DNA from 3 places in the Hahella sp. NBU794 genome. Region 3 is predicted to be linked to each of the others. Evidence: predicted binding sites of a transcription regulator. Region 3 holds the regulator's gene; each other region holds the start of a gene.
The links. Region 3 encodes FliA, which starts transcription of late flagellar genes. Its sites were predicted from a motif close to CTAAAGTTNNNNNNNNNNCNGCCGATA; they were not measured.
Positions count from the first base shown of each region.

Region 1: a site for FliA is predicted at 833-859, ahead of ACQYWX_RS08670 (flagellin). Genes of this name have one in related genera too.
Region 2: a site for FliA is predicted at 1,094-1,120, ahead of fliD (flagellar filament capping protein FliD). Genes of this name have one in related genera too.

Region 1 covers NZ_CP192738.1:1,908,609-1,915,798, reverse strand. Annotated here, with positions in the region: gene ACQYWX_RS08670 (flagellin) at 1-739, opposite strand, end outside; gene ACQYWX_RS08665 (motility associated factor glycosyltransferase family protein) at 917-2,980, opposite strand; gene ACQYWX_RS08660 (flagellin) at 3,551-5,602, shown strand; gene ACQYWX_RS08655 (tetratricopeptide repeat protein) at 5,638-7,190, shown strand, end outside.
Region 2 covers NZ_CP192738.1:1,916,614-1,923,803, forward strand. Annotated here, with positions in the region: gene ACQYWX_RS08670 (flagellin) at 1-507, shown strand, start outside; gene ACQYWX_RS08675 (flagellar protein FlaG) at 588-1,034, shown strand; gene fliD (flagellar filament capping protein FliD) at 1,165-3,135, shown strand; gene fliS (flagellar export chaperone FliS) at 3,197-3,592, shown strand; gene ACQYWX_RS08690 (histone deacetylase family protein) at 3,695-4,618, opposite strand; gene ACQYWX_RS08695 (GNAT family N-acetyltransferase) at 4,865-7,190, shown strand, end outside.
Region 3 covers NZ_CP192738.1:1,564,855-1,573,128, reverse strand. Annotated here, with positions in the region: gene ACQYWX_RS07110 (protein-glutamate methylesterase/protein-glutamine glutaminase) at 1-651, opposite strand, end outside; gene ACQYWX_RS07105 (chemotaxis protein CheA) at 707-3,187, opposite strand; gene ACQYWX_RS07100 (protein phosphatase CheZ) at 3,199-3,990, opposite strand; gene cheY (chemotaxis response regulator CheY) at 4,010-4,384, opposite strand; gene ACQYWX_RS07090 (RNA polymerase sigma factor FliA) at 4,568-5,281, opposite strand; gene ACQYWX_RS07085 (MinD/ParA family protein) at 5,460-6,272, opposite strand; gene flhF (flagellar biosynthesis protein FlhF) at 6,329-7,627, opposite strand; gene flhA (flagellar biosynthesis protein FlhA) at 7,664-8,274, opposite strand, start outside.

The DNA.
Region 1 (7,190 bases), 340 kb from region 3:
CGACAGTAGCGGTGACGCCTGTCTGATCGGATACATCATTAATCGCCGCCGCCTTAGCAATGGCGCTTGACGCCGCATGGCTGGTGGAAGCCGTGTCGTCGGTACCCACAGATGCGCCCACGGAGATGCCGTTGATAACGATGTCCCCTGCAACCATTTCATTGCCGGTGCTGCCTACAACCAGAGCGGTCGTAGTCGTTCTGCTGGAAATACCGCTGGTGTCCGCTGTTCCCAAAGTGCTGGTGTCCAGCTTGGAGATGGTCACGCTAATGGTGTTCCCCAGGTTAGCGCCAGTTTGGAAAACGGAATTCTGGAAAGAGCCGTCCAGCAGTTTCTTACCGTTGAAGTTGGTAGTTGCAGCGATGTTTTCAATCTCGCTGATCAGCTGGCCAACCTCTTCCTGCAAGGCTTCACGGTCGATAGTTGAGTTAGTGTCGTTCGCAGATTGCAGTGACAGTTCACGAATACGCTGTAAGCTGTCTTTCATTGAGCTCAAAGCGCCTTCAGCGGTCTGCGCCAATGAGATCGCGTCTCCCGCGTTACGAACCGCGACGTTAGTGCCGCGAATCTGAGCGTCGAAACGTGTTGAAATCGCCAGACCTGCCGCGTCGTCTTTTGCGCTGTTGATGCGGAGACCCGAAGAAAGCCGCTGCAACGACGTATCTCCTGACCGCTGTGAAGCGTTCAGGTTACGCTGCGCATTCAACGACGCAATGTTGGTATTAATTATTTGAGGCATGTTTGCTTCTCCTGTAACCCTTCTCACTCGGTTAAGAGGTTCTCGCTTCTACACAGCAGGGCCGGTCGAACTGCGCTAACCCGTTGTCCTTAGTAACGGCTTCAGGAGAAGATTCTTTAGTTAATTTTTGCCTGCTCTTTGTAATGAAATGTAAGCCTTAACCCCATGACTTCACGCTCACGCAAAGTCATCGGGATCATTGATCGAACGGCGCACCCAGGGATCTGTCTCAAGGTCGAATTTTTTGTACATAACCTGAAGAAAATGTTTATGTACATCAAGGAGAAAGCGCAGCATGGTCTGTCTCCATTCCTCCATGAAGGTCAGCCTCTCCGCATCATTCTGAATGGCCAGCGTATGCGCGAAACCGATATAAAGAAAATGTCTGATAGAGCCCCGCAACAGGAAATAAAATTCTTTAGCTTTAACTTGCACCTGATCTTCCATGTAAGTGTTGATGCGGTTACAGACTCTGTTCATTTCATCTTTGCTGATAATGGGCGCCTGCAAAAATGTCGAAACATCGTCGCTGAACTGCCCGAACAAGACATTTAAGCGGTCTCGCTTCTTCTCAAGCACGTCTACCGGTATTTTTTCGTGCTGCGACGCGTAGAGGTAATCCACCACCTTCTGCTTCTTGTCGCTGCTCGCGTTGAGCGCCGTCAGGGAAATCGGTAATGGTCCCGGCGCCACCCACTCAGAGCCCTCAATCTTGGCCCCATGAGAAAAGTTGTAGACTTTGCCGCGCTCAGGGAAGTCTCTCAGACTGTTTTCCGCTTTGCGTTTGGCGGCGAAATATTGCGGTGACGTCAAAACGGAGCCGCCGTCAACACCCTCCACCTTAAACACATGCTGGCCGTCGTAATCCACGCTGCGCTTGAACGCCTCATGGGCGTCGTCGTCGTAATAGATCGAGCTTTGCGCATGGTGATGGCGTCTGTCCGTGAACCCAAAGTCCATTCCAAACAGCAAGATGTTCTTGAATCCGTAGTGCAGCGCCCAGGCTAACCCGAGGTTGGTGCAAGTGGGAGTTCCCCCGCGGATGATCTGCCCATGTTCGGGAAACATGGTCGCCAGCCCACACTCTTCTTTGATGTATGCGCGCCGTTCGCCAAACAACTGGTATACGATCGGGCTGATGTGAATAGGAGCAATAACTTTTATCGAATTCAAGTAATCGGGATCTTTAAGCCGCTCCAACTGCCCGACCACATATTGATAGTCAGACTCCAGTTCGACATGAATATCCGGTTTGATTCCCATCGGATGCAACGCAGTGATGGAGGAGCCGCATGAAATGATCAACGCGCCGCGCTGTTGCATCTCCCGTAACTGATCAATGCGCAAGTCCAGGGAGGGACCCGCCCCGACAATGCACACCGGCACATCGGTTATGTCATTGACAGGCGGCGGCAATAACTCAACGCCGCTATATATATTGTGCGCCGCCTGATTGAGCTGGTTGACCTCATCGTCATAATTGCCCCAGGAAACCAGGAACACATACAGGTCGTCGCACACCTTCTCAGATAAATTATCGTGGGACTTCAGGCCGCGATGATTATAAAACAGCGTCGCGAGAGGAAAAGCTGGCGGTGTCGTAACCAGGTTATTCCACAGCAGCGCCCACTGTGAGTATTCGTCTTCCTGCCCGCCCAGCAGAAAGTGAATGGTGCGCCCTTCCGCGCCGTCATACTTGCTGCAGATCTCCGCCCAGTCGACGGCGTACAGACTCGCGGCGAAATGATCCAGATTAGGCTCAAAAACCACGGCGTAGTTGACCTTGTGCTGCTCCAGGAAGGCCTCAATGTGATAACCCACGCCGCACCCGAGGAAGACAATGCAGGGATAAGAATCCCCCAGCCAAAAATGATTGAAATTCGACTTATTAATAGGAGATTTTCGAATAATGGCGTCAGCGGCTTTGAAGAAAAACCTTGGGAAGCAGTAATCGCCGGGAAACGGCGGGTCAATAGAAACCACCTTGCCGCCTTCACTGTAGACCTTGGTGAATTCCTTGATTTCGTTCAGAGCATAGGCCTTGGCTTTACCGCCGTATACGGAATGGCCTTCATCGTGAATATCCACTTCACCAGCGTCAGGGATGATATTCAGCTTGGATTTTTTCATCTGATAGTTCAGGAAGTGCTTATAAATGCCGGGAAAGTGGTCTTTGAAGTAGGCTAAATTCTTTTCCCTGCGCTCGATGAAAGGCTTAAGTATTTCCGCTTGATCGGTCATTGCTTCTATCTCTTTTTTAGTTTTTCCGAACGAGAAAATTGGGGCGGCAATTTTCCGTCACTCGAAAAATTTTTAGTGAACAGACAAAGTTAGCGTAGCAGTGATCTGCCCATTACTCCTGTTTTCGCCACTTTTAACGCCTCTATCTTTCAAGCTCGGCAATTATCATGCCGCCATTTCCGCAGCCGCTTCAAAAAGGGAGGCGTCAGCTTACGCGCCTTTCTTTGCAAGGCGGCGCTATCTATATGAAGGAGAGAGCAATTGTTATCCCCATTTTCCTCTTGGCGGCAAGCGGCAACTTTTTGACCGCCCCTTGGCAAACTCCTGCCAAAATCCATAGGCCTCCCTTGCCCGCAAACCTATCTGCGTTTTTTTGTGATTAAAAATCAAACACATAAAATTTCCCAAAAGTTCTGGCAATGCTTTTGCATAGGCAGTGGAAACGCTCCTTTCTGCGCAATTTTTATTCGCATAGAGGGGCAGGCAAAGTCAGGTAGCCGGTTGCTACGCATCCGAGCGGCTCTTACGAAGGAAACGGCCCGGCTGGTATAGACGCAATAGGGGGAAGTTATGCCTCAGATAATTAATACCAACATCGCCTCGATCAACGCGCAGCGAAATCTTAATAATTCGCAGTCGGCCAACCAGACCGCTCTGGCGCGCCTGTCATCGGGTCTTCGTATCAACAGCGCGCGGGACGACGCCGCCGGCTTGGCGATATCCACCCGCTTTACCTCCCAGGTACGAGGATTAAGCGTCGCTATCCGCAACGCCGGCGACGCCGTGTCGCTGTCGCAAACAGCGGAAGGCGCGCTTGGCGCGATGAGCGAAAACCTCCTGCGTATTCGCGACCTGGCGCTGCAATCCGCCAACGCCACCAACAGCGGGCTGGATCGCAAAGCGCTGAATGAAGAGGTCAACCAGCTGCTTCAAGAGATCAAGCGGGTATCGGAGCAAACTAACTTCAACGGCACCAAATTGTTGGACGGCACCTTCACTGACGTGACCTTCCAAATCGGCGCCAACGAAGGGGAATCGGTCACTTTCGGTATTGAAGGCGCTACGGTGGACAAACTGGGAGCGGCGGAAACCGACGGCATATCCTCGGAACCGGAAGCCGCGGCTCTCGCTGCCGGCGACCTGGTGATCAACGGCATCGCCATTGGCGCATCCACTGGCGTTGACGATGCGTTCTCCAGCGCCAACCAGGACCAGAGCGCCATCGCCAAAGTGGCGGCGATCAACAAACTGACGGAATCCACCGGCGTAGAAGCCGTGATTAACGGCACCTACGTCAGCGGCTCCACCACTTTTATCGCCACCACCCAGTCAGCGTCCGTGACGATAAACGGCGTGGCGATCGCAGTGACCATCTCCTCTAACCTGTCATCGCAGGTCAATCTTGAGAACGTCGCAGCGGCGATCAATGAAAAATCCGGACAAACCGGCGTCACCGCCTCGTTTGACGGCAACCCGACGGTCGGCATCAGGCTGACGGCGGAGGATGGCCGCAACATTGTCATCCAAAGCACGGCCCTCAACTCCACCGCCTTCGGTTTGCCGCCTTCCGACACGGCCGCCTCCGCCGCCGTTACCTACACGGGCACCTTTACGCTCATATCACGCGACGGCAGCGCCATTGGACTCGACACCACAACCGGTAACATTGGCAACGCGGGTCTTTCTGTAGGCACCTTCAGCGGTAATAACAGCGGCGCCATCAGCGACCAGGTGGACGCCAACCCGTTCGCTGCCGGCGATCTGGTTATCAACGGCGTTCCCATCGGCCCGACGCAAACCAACTTTGACACCTCTTCCAGCACGCAAACGGACTCCAGCGCCATCGCCAAAGCTGTGGCGATCAACAAGGTCAGCGATCAGACCGGCGTTGTGGCGGAGGTAAACGATACGATCCAAAACGCCACGGCGTTGGTGACCGGCAGCGCGCAAAACTTCAACTTCCAGATCAATGGCGTGCAGATCAACATCTCCTACGGCTCCAATGACACCGTGGCGGATGTGCAAAGAACGGTTATCACCGCGATCAACAACAAGTCCGGTCAAACTGGGGTGCAAGCGGAAGCCTTCGGCAGCAGTTACAGAATGATCGCCGACGATGGCAGGAACATTCAGATATCCAACGCCTCTACAACCACGTCTTTAATTGGATTGGGCACGGTGGACACTGTCACCGCCAGCACCATCACCCTGCTCTCGGCCGGAGCCATCGAGCTGGATACGCTGACTGGTCAGATAGAAAAGAGCGGGTTCGAAGTCGGCACTTACGGCTCCAACTCCACCGGACAATTGGTGCAAAACATCGATATATCCACGGTGGACGGCGCCATCCTGGCCCTCAGTGCAGTAGACAACGCGTTGAACACCATCAACTTCCAGCGTGCGAATCTCGGCGCGATTCAGAATCGCTTCGAGTCGACCATATCCAACCAGGCGATTGCGTCAGAAAACCTGACCGCCGCCAACTCGCGAATCCGCGATGCGGACTTCGCGGCGGAGACCGCCGAGCTGTCCCGAACCCAGGTATTGCAGTCAGCCGGATTGTCGATTCTGGCCCAGGCTAATGCACAGCCGCAGCAGGTGCTGCAGCTGCTGCAAGGCTAAACAGAGATTGAATTGAGCTAGCAGAGGTAAGAACCATGCAGGCAACAGCGCAAGCAAACGAAAAACTTCAATCCACCCGTGTTGAAGCCGCCCACTTACTGATAGAGGCGAACGAGATATACCGCGCCTCCAATCGTCCAGGCGCGTCGCATCAACAACGCAGTGAGGACAGAGGCGCCGCCAAAGCGCTCATAGAGCGAGCGCTGGCGCTGGAGCCAGCGCAAGCCTCGGCGCTGGGCCTGCTGGGTCGAATAGAGCTGGATGAAGGACGGCTTAACGAAGCGCGCCGGTTCTTCAACCAGGCGCTGGCCCAAGACCGCAACGCGCCGCAACTGATCGCCAACCTTGGCTATCTGAATCTGATGGAGAATCAGCCCGCCCAGGCGGAGCAATATTTCCAGCAGGCGCTGCAACAGGATAAAAGCTACGCCGCCGCCTTTCTGGGCATCGCACACTGCCAGGCGGCGATGGGCAATTACGATATTGCCTATATGCACTATCGGCGCTTACTGGAATACGGTCTGGAGTGGCCCACTCTGTACGCCGGCATGATCAAGTGCTGCGCTCATCTGCAGGTTGAAAGACGCTCCGAAACCATTGAGCGCGATCTGTTGGATTTACTGCAGCAAGAAGACCTGCCTCATCAGAATCTGGCTCGCATTACCGCACAGGCGCTGGCGTTGAAATACGACCTGCGCAACCCTGACGTGTGCATCGACATCAACGACGCCGCGCAGGACCCGTTACTGCTCTTGGCGCTGACCAGAACTGTGATGCCAAATGCGGACGTAGAGCAGTTCGTCACGTTGATACGCAAAGCCATCCTTGACGAGACGACAGCCTCTGGCGAATTACGCGAAGGGCTGCAGGAACTGGCCATCGCCATCGGCGTCTACAATGTCGCTACCGGCGGAGCACTCTACGCCGCCGAAGATGAAACCGCTCAAATCAGCGACCTGAACAGAAAGATTCTGCTGTCCTGCACAATGGAAAACAGCGTGACGGATATCGCAGGCGCTCTTATCGTCGCCGCCATGTACGTCACTCTCTTCCCTCAGGCCTACTCGCGCTTTTTGTCGGCTTTCTCCCTGGACGACTGGCCGCAGTCCATGCAACTGCTGATGGAAGCCAGCTTCTACTTACCCATGGAGGATGAAGGCTACAAGCAAGGGTTTCAGGAAAAACAGCTTGAGTTACTGGAAGACGCAGCGGAAGTCGCCATGGCCTGCCCAGTGTGGCGCAACATAGAGTTCTTCAGCGAGCAATCGTTGCGCAAACAATTGGAAAGCGTATTAGGGGCGCGGGCGCAGCAGTTGCCCGAACGCCTATGCGCGATGATTCTCGGCGCCGAGTCGTCACAAAGAGCAGTGGAATTCGCCCGCTACTTTGACGACGTGGACGTTATCGCTGTCGACGAGAATCTGGCGAACCTCGCTTTTGGCGCTCGCAAAGCGGAACAGTATGATCTGGAAAATATCGTATTCTGGCCCTACTCCATCGCCCAGCGTTTTATCGAGGACGGAGCGACGATTCACTTCCTGAAGATTGAGAAGTTTCCTTCTCTCAGCGAGGCGGAGTTTAACCTGAT
Region 2 (7,190 bases), 350 kb from region 3:
CTGGTGGCTGCGGACGGTCGTAACATCGACATCAGCGGCGCCACAGCGATGGCCAGCATCACCACCACGACCTTTGTCAGCTCTGTGACGCTGTTGTCTGGCGGTCAGATAGACGTTGAATCCAACACCAACTCTGCCGGTCTGGCGAAAGCGGGTCTGAGAATCGGTACATTCGGCGGCGCTGAAAGCGGCTCTCTGCTGCAGGATGTGGATATCTCTACTGTAGCTGGCGCTGAAGCGGCTCTGAAGGCGGTGGATAACGCATTGCAGACTGTAACGTCCAAACAGGCGGAACTGGGCGCCATCCAGAACCGCTTCCAGAACACGATTGCGAACTTGGAAGTGAACAACGAGAACCTGAACTCCGCCAACAGCCGGATCAGGGACGCAGACTTCGCATCCGAGACCGCAGCGTTGTCAAGGGCGCAGGTACTGCAACAGGCCGGTATCTCGATATTGGCGCAGGCTAATGCAAGACCCCAGCAAGTCTTGTCGCTCCTGCAGTAACGGAGTGAACTAACGTGAAATACCGGCCGGATGTTCTCTTCCGGCCGGTTTAAGCGTTAAGACATGCTAAGAGGTGAGATATGAATGACGTTAAGACTACTGAACTGAGTATGGCGGCGGCCACTAAACCCGTGAACCTGCCGTCTGCTCAGTCCGCGACGTCGTCACCTCCGATTGAACCTAAGGTTAAGTCCGGGGTAGCAACGTCTACGCCTGATACGCAGGCTGCGAAGCAGAGCTCTGCAGCCCAGCCCACCAACGACATTGCCAATAAGCAACAGCAACAGTTGGAGAGGGAGCAAAGCCACGAGCTTAGGGAAGCGGTGACCAAGTTGAATGAATACGTTCAATCTGTGCAGCGTGACCTGCAGTTCGAATTGGATGAGGTCTCGGGAAGAACGGTCATTACTGTTTTGGACAGAACCACAAAAGAAGTAGTGAGACAGATTCCCGATGACTTGGCCCTTAAGCTGGCTCGCAACTTGCAGCAGGATGAACCAGTTAATCTGTTTTCCGCCAAGGCGTGAGGCTTGGCGGAAAACAGATAGGGTTCGGCAGGAATTTACGATCCGTAACAAAAAAAGGGGCAAAGTTTTGCCCCTTTTTGCCGATAAATAAAGATATGATCGTACACACAATCCGCGAGGTTGGCGTCACATGGCAAGCGTTTCTTCAATAGGCATCGGCTCGGGAGTATTGACCAGCGAATTAATCGAGAAGCTGGCCAGTGCTGAGCGTGAGCCGACGGAAAAAAGGCTGAATCTTAAAGAAGATGAAGTGACGGCCAAACTCAGCGACTTGAGTCGTCTGAAAAGCGCAATTACCGACCTGCGTTTATCCGCTCGTACATTGAGCACGCCGGAAGCGATGTCCAGCAACACGGCGACTTCCAGCGGCTCTGCTGTTGGCGTCACCGCCAACACCTCTGCGAAAACAGGTTCATATGCGCTCACCGTCAGCAATCTGGCCGTTGCGCAATCATTGAGCTCCGGCACTTTCGCTGATAAAGACACCACCACTGTAGGAACAGGCACGCTGTCTTTCACTGTCGGCGGCGTCACCAAAAACCTGACCGTTGATAGCAGTAACAATACGTTGCAGGGATTGTCCGACGCCATTAACGATATGGGATTGGACGTTAACTCCTCCGTTATTTACAACGGCTCCTCCTACCAGCTTGTGTTATCCGCTTCAAAAACCGGTGTGGCGAATGCGATCTCTATCGCAGCGACGGATAACGATGGCAACAGTACGGATGGTTCGGGGATCTCCCAGTTTATTTATAACGCCACCAACCAGAATTTAACTCAGGACGTCGCAGCGGAAGACGCCGCCTTTACTTTGAATGGCGTATCCATCACCCGTTCGTTGAACACCGTCGATGACGTGGTGGACGGCCTGACTCTGACTTTAAATGCCGAAACCGCAAGCGCAGTCAACGTTACCGTTAGCAAAGACCTGAATGCTGTGACCGAAAGGGTCCAGGATTTAGTGGATAAATATAATGCTTTGCAGGAAATCATTAGCGAAGTCACCGCTTTTGACAGTGATACCGGAGAAAAAGGCACTTTGCTGGGCAGCTCCACTGTGCGCACTATCTCCACCCAGTTGCGTTCTACGCTGAGTTCAATTGTTCCCGGGCTGGAAAGCGCTAACGTCCGTAGTTTGTCTGAATTGGGAATTACGACCAACTCAGAATCGGGACAACTGGAGTTCAACAGCCTCACGTTCCAAAACAAGCTGCAAAGTTATCCGAATGACGTAGCGGCTTTGTTCGCCGACCAGGGGCGTACGACGGATGCGCAGGTCAAGTACGTCAGCGCCGGGATAAATACCAAGATTGGCTCGTACGCCGTTGATATCACCCAGGTGGCGACGCAGGGCGCTTTCACCGGCAATGTGGCGCTGGGCGGCTCAACAGTCATTGATGCGGATAACGACACCTTCAAGATCAAAGTCAACGGGGTGGAGTCCAACACCATTACTCTGACCGCCGGAACTTATACTGACAGTGAGTTGCTTGCGGAAATTCAGACTCAGCTGGATGCGGACACCAATATCGCAGGCTCTGGCGTGACTGTTTCGTTGGACGGCAGTAACCAGCTGGTGTTCACCTCTGGAGAATATGGCAGTACGTCCAAGGTCGAGATTACCGCCATCGACACCAATACCGCGGCGCAGCTGGGTTTGACTGTCGCCACCGGCGTAGATGGCCTGGATGTCGCCGGCACGATCAATGGGAAAGCCGCTACCGGTAAGGGCCAGTATCTGACCTCTGCGGACGGAGACTCGAAAGGGCTCAAACTGCAAATTACCGGCGGCGCCACTGGCGCACGCGGCACAGCGACTTATATTGAAGGGGTGGGAGACCAGATGGTCGACCTGGTGAACAATTATCTGTCCGCCGACGGTTTGATTACGGTCGCCATCAATGGCTTTAATTCACAGCTGGAAAAAATCTCTGAAGACCGGACGGAGTTGAACGATCGCATTACGGCCTTGACGGATCGGCTGGCGCGTCAGTTCACCGCCGCGGATTTGATTATTTCCCAGCTCAAGAACACGGAAAACTTTTTGTCCACGCAGCTGGAAGCGCTGGTGGCCAGCACCACTGGAAGCAAGGGTTAAGCGAAGGGCCTGATCCAGGCGCTTAAGATCACAGACGAGTAATTATGAGGTTGCTATTACAATGAACGCGTTACATCAGTATCAGAGCGTGAATCGTCAGACCAGCATTGTCGATGCGGATGGGCACAAGTTGATCCAGCTATTGTTCGACGGTGCGCTGGAGCGCATTACCATGGCGAAAGGGCAGATTCTCGCCAATAACTTTGAAGGCAAAAATCGGCTGATCGGCAAGGCGGTTGAAATCGTCGGCGGTTTGCGCGAGTTCCTGGACAAAGAAAAAGGCGGCGACATCGCAGAGCGTCTGGATGCTTTGTACGAATACATGGAGCGTCGCTTGTTTGAAGCCAACCTGCAAAATGACGCGACCATTCTGGATGAAGTGGCGGGCTTGTTGAAGCAAGTCAAAAACGGCTGGGACGGCATTCGTCAGGAAGCGTTGGAAAAAGGTCTCGTCTAACCTGGCCTGAACAGGCCGCTTTCTCGCAACCTTATAGAAACTCCGTCCGCTGTTGGCGGGCGGAGCTTCTAAACAAGGTTAAGTCCTCGCTCATGCGACGTTTCAATTCCCCATCAAACCTTCCATGTGCGCTTCCACACTGGCGGACAGGGCGTTCAGGTTATAACCGCCTTCCAGAATAGAAACGATGCGCCCACTGCTGTAAACCCGCGCCACGTCCATCAATAAACGGGTGATCCAGCGGTAGTCCCTTTCTTCCAGCTCCAGGTGCGCCAGGGGATCATGTTTATGGGCGTCGAAGCCCGCTGAGATAAGTATCAGTTGCGGACGGTGATCCTGCAGGCGGGCGAGCCAGTCTCTTTCAACGCTACGCCGGAATTGCAGACCGCGGGTGTGGGCGTCCAGCGGCGTATTGATGATGTTGGGGCGATCCACCGCATGGTGACTGAACGGATACAGCGGATACTCAAAGCTGGAGCAGAAAAGGACCCGCGGATCATCCTGAAAGATGTCCACCGTGCCGTTGCCCTGATGCACGTCGAAGTCCACGATGGCGATACGCTCCAGACCATGAAAATCCATGGCGTGGCGGGCGGCGATGGCGATATTGTTGAAGAAGCAGAAGCCCATGGATTTGCTGCGTTCCGCATGATGGCCAGGGGGACGCACGGCGCAAAAGGCGGTGTTCGCCTGGCCGCTGAGCACCATATCCGCCGCCTCTACCGCAGAGCCCGCCGCCAGATAGGCGGCGCGCATGCTGTGACGCATCAATGCCGTATCTGGATCGACCATGATGCGGCCTTTGTCCGGATTCAGATTTTCCAGTTGTTCAACGTAGCGGGAGGGATGCACCCGAATGATTTTGTCGCGGTCGGTTTCCTGCGGCTCGACCAGATCCACTTCCTGCAGTATGCCGGCGTGCTCAAGCCGGTCCATAATCGCCTGTAATCGCATGGGGCTTTCGGGATGCCCCTCGCCCATGTCGTGCAATGTACAGTCTTTATGATAGAAAAGGGCGGTTTTCATCTTTGTTTTCCTTTTAGAGGCTTTTAGTCTACTGCAAAGCGATAACGGCTTGAAACCGGAGATGGGGCGAATGTTATAGTCCGCGCCCGCGATTGAGGTGGGCGTATCGAATTACGCCAAGTCAGTCAAAGCGGGGGATCTTGATATCTGTCAAAGTGGCCGGTATTGGTCTATGTATCTTAGATATCGGCGGTGTTTCCGCAGTCGCCGGGTCCGGAGCCTGTCAACGCAAATGGAGAAAACAGATTGGGAACCCGACATTTAGAAGCGTTGTTCAACCCTAAGTCCATCGCGGTGATTGGCGCCTCCGAACGCTCCAATAATCTGGGCGGCATGGTGTTGCGTAATCTGATGTCCACGGACTATTCAGGCCGTCTGGTGGTGGTGAATGACAAGGGCTATCACGACGTGCATGGCGTCCCCTGCGTGAAACGGCCCCAGCAAATGCCGTTTCGGCCGGACTTGGCCATTATCTGTACGCCGCCGGAGAGCGTGCCGCGCATTGTTCGGGTGCTGGGAAACGTCAAAGTTAAAACCGCGATGATCCTGACCGGCGGCTTGTCGCGCACCCACAGCCGCAGTGGTCGGCCGCTGATGTATTCCGTTCAGGAAATTGCGTCTGAGTACGGCATTCGTATCCTGGGGCCGGAAACTATCGGTATGTTGTCCCCGGCCAGCAATCTGAACGCGACTTATATGCATATGGGCGTGTTGCCGGGCAAGATCGCTTACATTGGCCAGTCCGGCTCTCTCGCCAGTGCTGTAATTGACTGGGCGTTCACCCGGGGAATCGGCTTTTCGCACCTAACTACCCTGGGAGACGGCATTGACGTCGGGCTGGACGATCTGATCGATTACCTGGCCCAGGATCGCAGCACCAAAGCCATTTTGCTGCACATGGAGAACATTCATTCGCCCCGGCGTTTTATTTCCGCCGTGCGGGCGGTGTCGCGGGGGAAGCTGGTGATCGCAGTGAAAAGCGGACGCACTCCGGCATCGCAATGGCGTCCCGCGGAACTGCCCCTGGGGGTCGTGGACGGCGACAAGATTTTCGATGCGGTATTCCGGCGCGCCGGGGTGTTGCGGGTTAACGGCGCCGATGAGATGTTCGATGCGCTGGAGACGTTAACCCGGATGAAACCGGTGCGCGGCGAGCCTTTGCACATTATCAGCAATGGTCTGGGTCCAGGGGTGCTGGCGGTGGATCGGTTGGCGTCTCTAAATGGCGAGCTGGGTTCGCTGTCGCCGGAAACGGTGAGTGAACTGGGTAAGCATCTGCCGCCTTATTGGACGCGTCGTAACCCTATTGATCTCAACTATGACGCCAACCCGGAGCTGTATCGCCGCACCCTGGAGATACTCGGACGCGATCCGCACGTGTCCAATGTGCTGGTGCTGTACGCACCGTCTCTGACCGAAGACAGCCTGCAGGTGGCGGATGCGGTGATAGAAGCGGGTAAGCGCTCTCATCTGAATATTTTCACTTGCTGGCTGGGCCACAGCACGGTGTATGACGCCAGGGAAGCGTTTTTCCACAGTGGCGTACCTACGTTCTCCACGCCGGATAAGGCGGTGAAAGCCTTCATGCATATGGTCAATCACCAGCGCAGCCAGCGGGTGTTGCGGGAAACGCCGGAGTCCTACACCGACCCGGTGGTGGATCGCTCCCGCGCGCGCAAGACCATACAGAAGATATACGCATCAGGACGGCGGGTGTTGACCAATGCGGAGTCGCGGCAGATTCTCACTGACTACGGCATCAACATGCAGGATACCCGCTACTGCGAAACCGAAGAGCAGGTAGTGGAAGTGGCGCGGGAGTTTGGCTTGCCAGTGGACATCCGCATTTTGCACGAGCACAGCTGCATCCCTTTTAAAGACGAGAAGACCGGCCGCGGCCGCTACAAGGGCAGGGTGAAGGGGCTGGTGGAGGACGCGTCCATTCGCGATTCCTGTCGCTACCTGTTGACGCATTACAGGGAACATTTCCCGGACAGCGGCTTTTTAGGTTTCGCCGTGCAGCCCAGTTTTCAGACGGTTGGCGGAGTAGGGTTCAGTTTGGGGGTCACCCGCGATCCGGTGTTTGGGCCTTTAATGGTGTGCGGCGCCAGCGGCGCGGCGGTGAATGTGTCGGCGGATCGCAAGCTCGCTCTGCCGCCGTTGAACATGGTGCTGGCTCGGGATCTTTTGCTGCAGACGCATATGTTTCGCCTGTTGAAAGACTATAGCTATAACCCGGAGCAGGACATCGCCAAAATCTGCGAAACCCTGGTGATTCTGTCGCAGATCATTATCGATATCCCTGAAATCAAAGGGCTTGAGGTCATGCCGCTGTATTTCGATAAGCACGGCGCGGTGGCGGTCAACGCCATGATTGATCTCGACAAACCGGCGAAGCTGGCGATCCAGCCTTATCCACAAGAGCTGCGGGAATGGATCATGCTGCCCAAGTCGAAGCGCAAGGCGGAAATTCGCCCAGTGCGTGGAGAGGATGAGCCGAGTCACATCGAGTTCTATTCCGGCCTGTCGCCGGAATCGATACGTTATCGCTTCTTCCATTATCGGAAGTCCT
Region 3 (8,274 bases):
CGCAACCGGACCGCCAGTGGAAGTGCCGATCAGCACCACTTTATAGTCCTGACGCGGCGTGCGTCGGGTTTTCGCCGCCTTCACTTCCGGTTTTGGCTCTACCTTCGGTTCCGGTTTGGCCGGCGGCGCCTTGGCGCGTGGTTCAGCGGCGCGCGGCGTCGGCGCGGCAGGCTTGGGCGGCTCGCGTACGGGCGTCGGCGGCGCGGGTTTGGCCGGCTCCGGCGCTGGAGCGGAGGCCCCGGACATACGATATTTGGCTCGCGAAACTTCTTTAATGCGGTCGTGCAGCAGGCGTTTGATCTTGGAGGCGTCGCCGGACATCGCCTCGAAGCTCTTCGGTAGAAAATCCACCGCGCCGGCTTCCAGGGCGTCAAAGGTCACTCGTGCGCCTTCGTAGGTAAGAGAGGAAAACATCAAGACCGGCGTGGGCTGAGTCCGCATGATTTCCCTAACCGCAGTAATGCCGTCCATGACCGGCATCTCGTAGTCCATGGTGATGACGTCGGGCTTCAGTTTAAGCGCCATGTCCACGCCTTCGCGGCCATTGCTGGCCGTGCCGACGACATCGACATCGCTGATGGAGTTCAGGATCTCGCAAAGGCGACGTCTGAAAAATCCCGAATCATCTACTACCAGGACCTTTAAGGCCATTCATCGGTCTCCCGTTTTTGGAAATCACTCCGCCGCTGCGCCTTATGACAGGCGCTCAGCCTGCGGAAGCCGCGGGCTCCGTTTCATCCGAGTCCGCCACCAACTGACTCTTCCTGAACGTCGGCCGACCGTATACTTTGCTGGACTTGGCGTAGCGTCCAAGCATGCTGGGAATGTCCAGTATCAGCGCAATGCGCCCGTCTCCGGTGATAGTGGCGCCGGCCATTCCCGGCGTGCCGTGCAGCATTTTGCCCAAGGGTTTGATGACCACCTCTTCCTGGCCGACCAGCTGATCGACCACAAAGCCCACGCGCTTGGTGCCGACAGAGACAATCACCACATGACCGTTCTCTTCCGTAGGTTCGAATTGCGCGCCCTTCACCAGCCAGCGTTTGATGTGGAAGAGCGGGAACACATTCTCGCGCACCACAATACATTCCTGCCCATCGACGATATTGGTCTGGGTCAGGTCAAGGTGGAATATTTCCACCACGCTCACCAATGGGAATGCGAACGCCTGATCTCCCAGCATCACCATCAAGGTCGGCATGATGGCGAGGGTCAACGGCACTTTGATTACAATGCGCGAACCGCGCCCCAACTCTGATTCAATATGGATGGTGCCGTTCAACTGGGTGATCTTGGTTTTGACCACGTCCATCCCGACGCCACGCCCGGACACATCGGATATTTCCGTCTTGGTGGAGAATCCCGGCGCGAATATCAGGTTATACGCTTCGTTATCGGTGAGACGCTCTGCGGCGTCCACATCGTAGATGCCTTTTTCTACTGCTTTCTGACGCAAGACCACCGGGTCCATACCCGCGCCGTCATCTTCGATGGACAGCAGAATATGGTCGCCTTCCTGCTCCGCCGCCAGCACCACACGCCCTACCCGCGGTTTGCCTTTTTGCTCGCGCGCTTCGGGAGATTCGATACCGTGGTCCACTGCGTTACGCACCAAGTGGACCAGTGGGTCGGACAGAGCTTCGACCAGGTTCTTATCCAGGTCGGTATCTTCCCCACGCAACACCAGATTGACTTCTTTGCGCAGGTTGCGCGCCAGATCCCTCACCACGCGGGGGAAACGGCCAAATACTTTCTTGATGGGCTGCATCCGCGTCTGCATGACGGCGGACTGCAAGTCACTGGTGACCACGTCCAGATTGGACACGGCTTTACTCATGTTCTCGTCGGCGAACTCTTCGCCTAAACGCTTGAGACGGTTACGCACCAGCACCAGTTCGCCGACCATGTTCATGATGTCGTCGAGGCGCTTGGTGTCCACCCGCACCGTGGTTTCCGTGGCGATGCTGGCCTGGGCGTCTTTCCCGGCGGCGGCGCTCGCCGCAGGCTGACGCCGTTCTTCGTCCGGCTCGGCGCGGGCTGGAGCTGGGGCGGGCTTGACGACTTTCGGCGGCTCTTTCTTGACCGGCTCCTTCTTGGCGGGCTCTTTTTTCACAGCCGCCTTTTCCGCCGGTTTTGCCGCGGCAGGTTTGGCGCCCCCGGTAGGACTCGGTCCCTTGCCGGAGCCGTGTAACTCGTCCAGCAGTTTTTCGAATTCGTCGTCGGTAATCAGTTCGGAGTCGCCAGCGGCGGCTTCCTCTTTTTTCTCTACTTTCTTTGCAGGCTTTTCAGGCTCGGCTTTCGCCGCAGGTTTGCCTTTCTTCTCCGCGGCAGGGGCCTTCTTCTGCTCAGTCCCGTCAGAGACGGCGCCGTCAAACTTGCCTTTGCCGTGCAGTTCATCCAACAAGGCTTCAAATTCATCGTCGGTGATTTCATCACCGTCGCCGGCGGACACGGCTTCAGCCGCTTCTTCCTGAGGAACCGGAGCAGGTTCGGGAGCAGCCTTGGCGGGCTTGCCTTCCTGAGGACCTCCAAACTTGCCGGGACCATGCAGTTGATCCAGCAGTTTCTCGAACTCGTCTTCGGTGATTTCATCGCCTTCGCCTTTCGACTCCGACGCCTCCGCTTTCTCGCCGCCGTCTTCATCGTCCAAGGCGTTGAGAAGATTCTCGAATTCGTCGTCGGTGATATCGCCTTCCGCCGACGCCACAGGCTCTTCAACGTCTTCAGCCGCGTCTTCTTCGTGCTCTTCAACGGCTTCTTCGGCAGGCTCGTCAGCTTCTTCCGCCACAGAGGCGGATTCGCCGCTGGCCAGTCGCTCCAGGGCGGCCATGAGTTCGGGCGCGGCGGGGGTCAGTTCTTCCCGCATTTTCACCTGGGAAAACATTTCGTTGACGGCGTCCAGCGCCTGCAGCACGACATCCATCAATTCGGAGTCGACACTGAGCTGACCGTTACGCAACAGGTCGAAGACGTTTTCCGCCACATGGCAGCATTCCACCAGGGCGTCCAACTGAAGGAAACCGGCGCCGCCTTTGACGGTGTGGAACCCACGGAAAATGGCATTCAGCAGATCGCGGTCGTCCGGGTTCTGCTCCAGTTCCACCAACTGCTCTGAGAGCTGTTCAAGAATTTCTCCCGCTTCGACTAGAAAGTCCTGCAGGATTTCTTCGTCCGCTTCAAACCCCATTCATGTGCTCCTCAGAAACCAAGGCTGGAAAGAAGGTCGTCCACGTCGTCCTGGCTGGCGACGACATCTGAGCGTCCTTCGGTCTGGATCTGCGGGCCGTGCCCTTTTGTAATAGACTCTTCTTCGGCTTTCATCTCATGCTGAATGCCTGTTATGCGGTCAACCTTGCCCGCCATGGCGACCAGTTTGACCAGATTCACTTCTACTTCCTTGACCAGACCGGTAACCTTGTTGATGACCTGTCCCGTGAGATCCTGAAAGTCCTGAGCCAATAATATTTCCGACAGATTGGTGTACACCTTGTCGCTGTTAGCGGCCAGATCCACCAAAAACTTATCAATGCGCTTATACAGCTCACGGAACTCAGAGGGGTCCATTTCCCGACGGCGCAGTCGTCCCCAGGCTTCTTTCAGCTCATGGGCCTCCTGCTTCATCTCTATCGCCACAGGCATGCTCGCTTCCACCATATCCATGGTCTTGTTGGCGGCTTTGTTGGTCATATCGACCACATAGGAAAGGCGATCAGAGGCGTCAGCGATTTTCGACAGCTCCTCCTCCTGATTCATCCTCACATTGCCCATGTCGATATTGAAATTGCGTATGGCTTCGTGCAACGAACGGGTCAACTTGCCCACTTCGTGGTACAGCGTACGGTCCCGAGTGTCATTAAGGTCGGAAATTACCCGCAACGCTTCGCCAAAGTCCCCCTTACTAACGTGCTCCATCAAGCTCGCCGCCTGCTCGCTCAAGCGCGTCTCAATTTCCTCTTGGGAGGAGGATGGTGGCTGCTGTTCATTGGTCATAGTAATTCCTGCGGTTTTATTATGAGTCGATCCGCTCGAAGATTTTCTCTATCTTTTCCTTCAGCACGGCCGCAGTAAACGGCTTCACCACATACCCGTTAACACCCGCCTGCGCCGCTGCGACAATCTGATCCCGTTTGGCTTCCGCCGTCACCATGAGCACCGGCAGGTTTTTCAGACTATCATCAGCGCGAACAGCCTGGAGTAATTCGATTCCCGTCATTCCGGGCATATTCCAGTCAGTGACCAGAAAATCAAACTTCCCGGTTTTTAACATCGGCAGCGCGGTGGACCCGTCATCCGCTTCATCGGTATTGGTGAAGCCCAAATCCCGAAGCAGGTTTTTAATAATCCGCCTCATTGTTGAAAAGTCATCTACAACGAGGATTTTCATGTTCTTGTCCAATGTAACCTCCACAATGGCGACGCTGGAAACCCTTTGATTTCATTACTCTACTGAGTAAGTCTAGCTGGTCGCGCCGTACTATCCAGTTTTTTGATACAAGTTGTTTTAGAAAACATGACCGCAGGATGCTGATTTCGAAAAAACATTAACCTGCGCAGGCAATGGCTTGATTTAGCTGTTTTTCCAGTCTGAGAGACGGGATCGCAGTCGCAAGGTCGCCTGGGAATGAATCTGACTGACCCGGGACTCGCTGACTGAGAGCACCTGGCCGATTTCCTTGAGGTTGAGTTCTTCGTCATAGTAGAGAGACAGCACCAGCTTCTCCCGTTCCGGCAAACCGTCTATCGCGGCGCTCAATTTTTCCAGAAAGGCGTTTTGTTCGATGTCGCTGAGGGGATTGTCGGTGGTTAACGTTTCGTCGTCAGAGCCGCCCTCCCCGTGAACGCCCAGCTCTTCCAGGCTGAACAGCTTCCCCGAACTGGCGTCGCGCAGGCTGGCGTGGTATTGCTCCAGGGGTATGCCCAGCTCTGCCGCCACTTCCGCATCCGACGCATCTCGGCCGGTGCGGGCTTCAATAGTGTGTATCGCGTCCGCGATATTGCGGGCGTTGCGGTGCACGGAGCGCGGCACCCAATCGCCTTTACGAATTTCGTCCACCATGGCGCCGCGAATGCGGATGCCTGCATAGGTTTCGAATTTGGCGCCTTTGCTGGCGTCATATTTCTGCGCGGCTTCCAGCAGTCCGATCATGCCCGCCTGAATCAAATCATCCACCTGCACGCTGGCGGGCAGACGGGCGATCAGGTGATGCGCGATGCGCTTGACCAGAGGCGCGTATTGCCTGACCAAAGTGTCGGCGCGCTCCGCCCGCGTCTCGCTATACATCATATAAGTGTTCGCCAATGACATGAATTTGCGCGCAAGGCCTGCAATAAACCGGATGATTTCAACAAAAACGTTCTCATGGGTGTTTGAGGATATGTCCGGCGCAACCATCACGCCTTATCGCAAGCGCCCGGGATATAGCCGCCGGGCGAGCCCTCGCATTCCGTCCGGCGCGTGTCTAACTGTGCACCAGACGCTCCACAAAGAATTCCAAATTGCCTCTCGGCGCCGTCGGCAACGGCCAGTTGTCCACTTTTTGCGCCAGCTGGCGGTACGCCAACGACGCTTTGGCGCGCGGATAGGCTTCGTACACAGGACGTTGCCGTTGCACCGATTTGCGTACGGCTTCGTCGAATGGAATGCTTCCTACATATTGTAGCGCAACTTCCAAAAAGCGTTCGGTGACCTTGGATAATTTACCGAACAAATGCCGCCCTTCCTGCTCGGAGCGAACCATGTTGGCGAGCACCCGAAAACGGTACATATCGTGGTTCTTGTTGAGCAGTTTGATGACGGCATAGGCGTCAGTAATGGAGGTGGGCTCGTCGCACACCACCACCAGGGCTTCCTGGGCCGCGCGCACGAAGGAAAGCACTTGTTCGGAGATACCCGCCGCCGTGTCGATCACCAGCACGTCCAGGTCGTCGCTGATATCGCTGAAGGCGTTGATCAGACCCGCATGTTCAAGAGGAGACAGATGAGTAAGGTGCTGGGTGCCGGATGACGCCGGGACGATCTTTATCCCCCCCGGTCCTTCAATCATCACTTCCCGCAGGGTGCAATCCCCCGCCAGCACATCCCCGATATTGCGCGAGGCGGTGACGCCGAGCAACACATCAATATTCGCCAGTCCGAGGTCCGCATCCAGCAGCACGACGCGACGTCCCAGGTCCGCTAACGCGAGGGACAGATTTATGGAAACATTGCTCTTGCCGACACCCCCCTTTCCTCCGGTGACTGCAATAACTTGAACCGGATGTACTTTACTCATACCGGTAGATATCTCCTGTTATTAGACGGCGCGGCGTTGACCCCGCACTCAATAGTTTAGACCACCAGTTCCGCAGCGAAGCGACTGGTGTTATTAGTTTGTTCGGTCTCCCGCCGGGTCCGCCGCCACAAAGCGTCCGCGCGCGCCACCAGGGCATGCGCTTTCGCCGGATGAATGTCATCGGGTATTTTCTGTCCGTCGGTGACATAGGCGACCGGAAGCCGGTTCAGGATGGCCATGCTCAACACTTCACCCAGACTGAACGCTTCATCCAGTTTGGTCATGATACAGCCGGAAAGCCCCAACATCTTATAGTAATGATAGGTGGATTTCATGACCTGCGGTTGGTTAACTGCCGACAATACAAGATAATTTCTGATGCGGTGACGGGTCACTTTCAGGTCTTTCTGCTGACGCTCCCAATTCGGGTCCTGGGGCGTCAATCCTGCGGTGTCCACCAGCACCAGACGTTTGTTGGCGAGACGGTCAAGCAGATCGTCCAGGCTGTTCTCTTCATCCACCACGTACACAGGCACATTCAGCAAGCGTCCAAAGGACTGCAATTGCTGCTGACTGGCCACCCGGAAACGATCGGTGGTGACCAGCGCCAGTTTTTCGGCGCCGTAGTGAACCACGAAACGCGCCGCCAGTTTGGCGAGAGTGGTGGTTTTGCCGGAGCCGGTCGGCCCCAGCAGCGCGCAGACTCCACGCTGATAAATCAGTTCTTCATTTTCCGCCTTCAAGCCATGCGCCAGGCGCGCCATCAGGTTGCGCCATTGTTCTTGAGCGCCTTTGCGCGGGTCCGCCTTGGCGGTGAGCGCGTTTTGCAGCTCACGGAAGATACCCATTTCCTGCATGCGTTCGATCAGCTCGCGATGGCCGGGATTTTCTTCCGGACGCGCGGCGGCGACAGGCTGACGCATGATGCTTTTAAGCTGCATGATCTCTTCGCGCATTTCCGCCAGCATACGTGAGGTTTCCGGTTCTCCGGCGCCGATTTGCCGGGAAGCCGTCGCCGCCGGTTCTGCAGCGGCAAAAGCCGGCGCCGGCTCCGCTTTGGGTCTGGCGTTGCTTTTCAGCGTTTCCAGCCGGTCGCGCACCCGCGACATTTCATCCTCCAGGCGACGATGGCGATCCGCTGTCTCCCGGGCCACCGCAGAGGGCGTCGGGCGTGGGCCTTCCTGCTCAGGCATGCTGCTGCGCTGATCGTCCTCGTTATAATCCAGCGCACAGATCACCTCCACGCCATCCCCCGTTTTACTGGTGGACAGAATGACGGCGTCCGCGCCGAGATCTTCACGGATATCCTTTAAAGCCTGTTGCATTGACGCTGCAAAAAAACGTTTCACTTTCATAATGTTAGTCTCCCGGCTCCACGAGCCCGCACGGGATTACCCACTGATTGTCGCCACGATGGTGATTTGTTTGTTGTCCGGCACTTCCTGATAAGCCAGGACATGCATGCGCTCCACGCTGAGTCTGATGAACCGCGCCAGAACCGGGCGCAGGCTGTTGGACACCAGCAAGACCGCCGCTTTACCGAGCATTTCCTGACGCTGCGCTGCTTCCGCCAGCGAGCGTTGCAGTTTTTCCATCATGCTCGGTTCCAAAATCAGACCGATGTCATCCATGCCGCCGGCCTGTTGCGCTTGTTGCATAGATTTAAGCAGTAATTGTTCCAACCCTGGGTCCAGAGTGATAACAGGCAGCTCAGGCTCCGCCCCTACTATGTTCTGGACGATCAGACGACGCAGAGACGCCCTCACCGCCGCCGTCAAAATACCGGCGTCCTGGGTCTTCGGCGTAAAGTTGACGATGGCCTCCGCAATGCTGCGCATATCCCGCACCGGCACATCTTCCTGCAACAGATTCTGCAGCACCTTCAACAGGGTGCTGAGCGAAACAGTGTTGGGAACCAGCTCTTCCGCCAGTTTCGCCGCTTTCTTGCCCAGCTGCTCCAGCCACTGTTGCACTTCTTCATGGCCGATCAGTTCATAGGCGT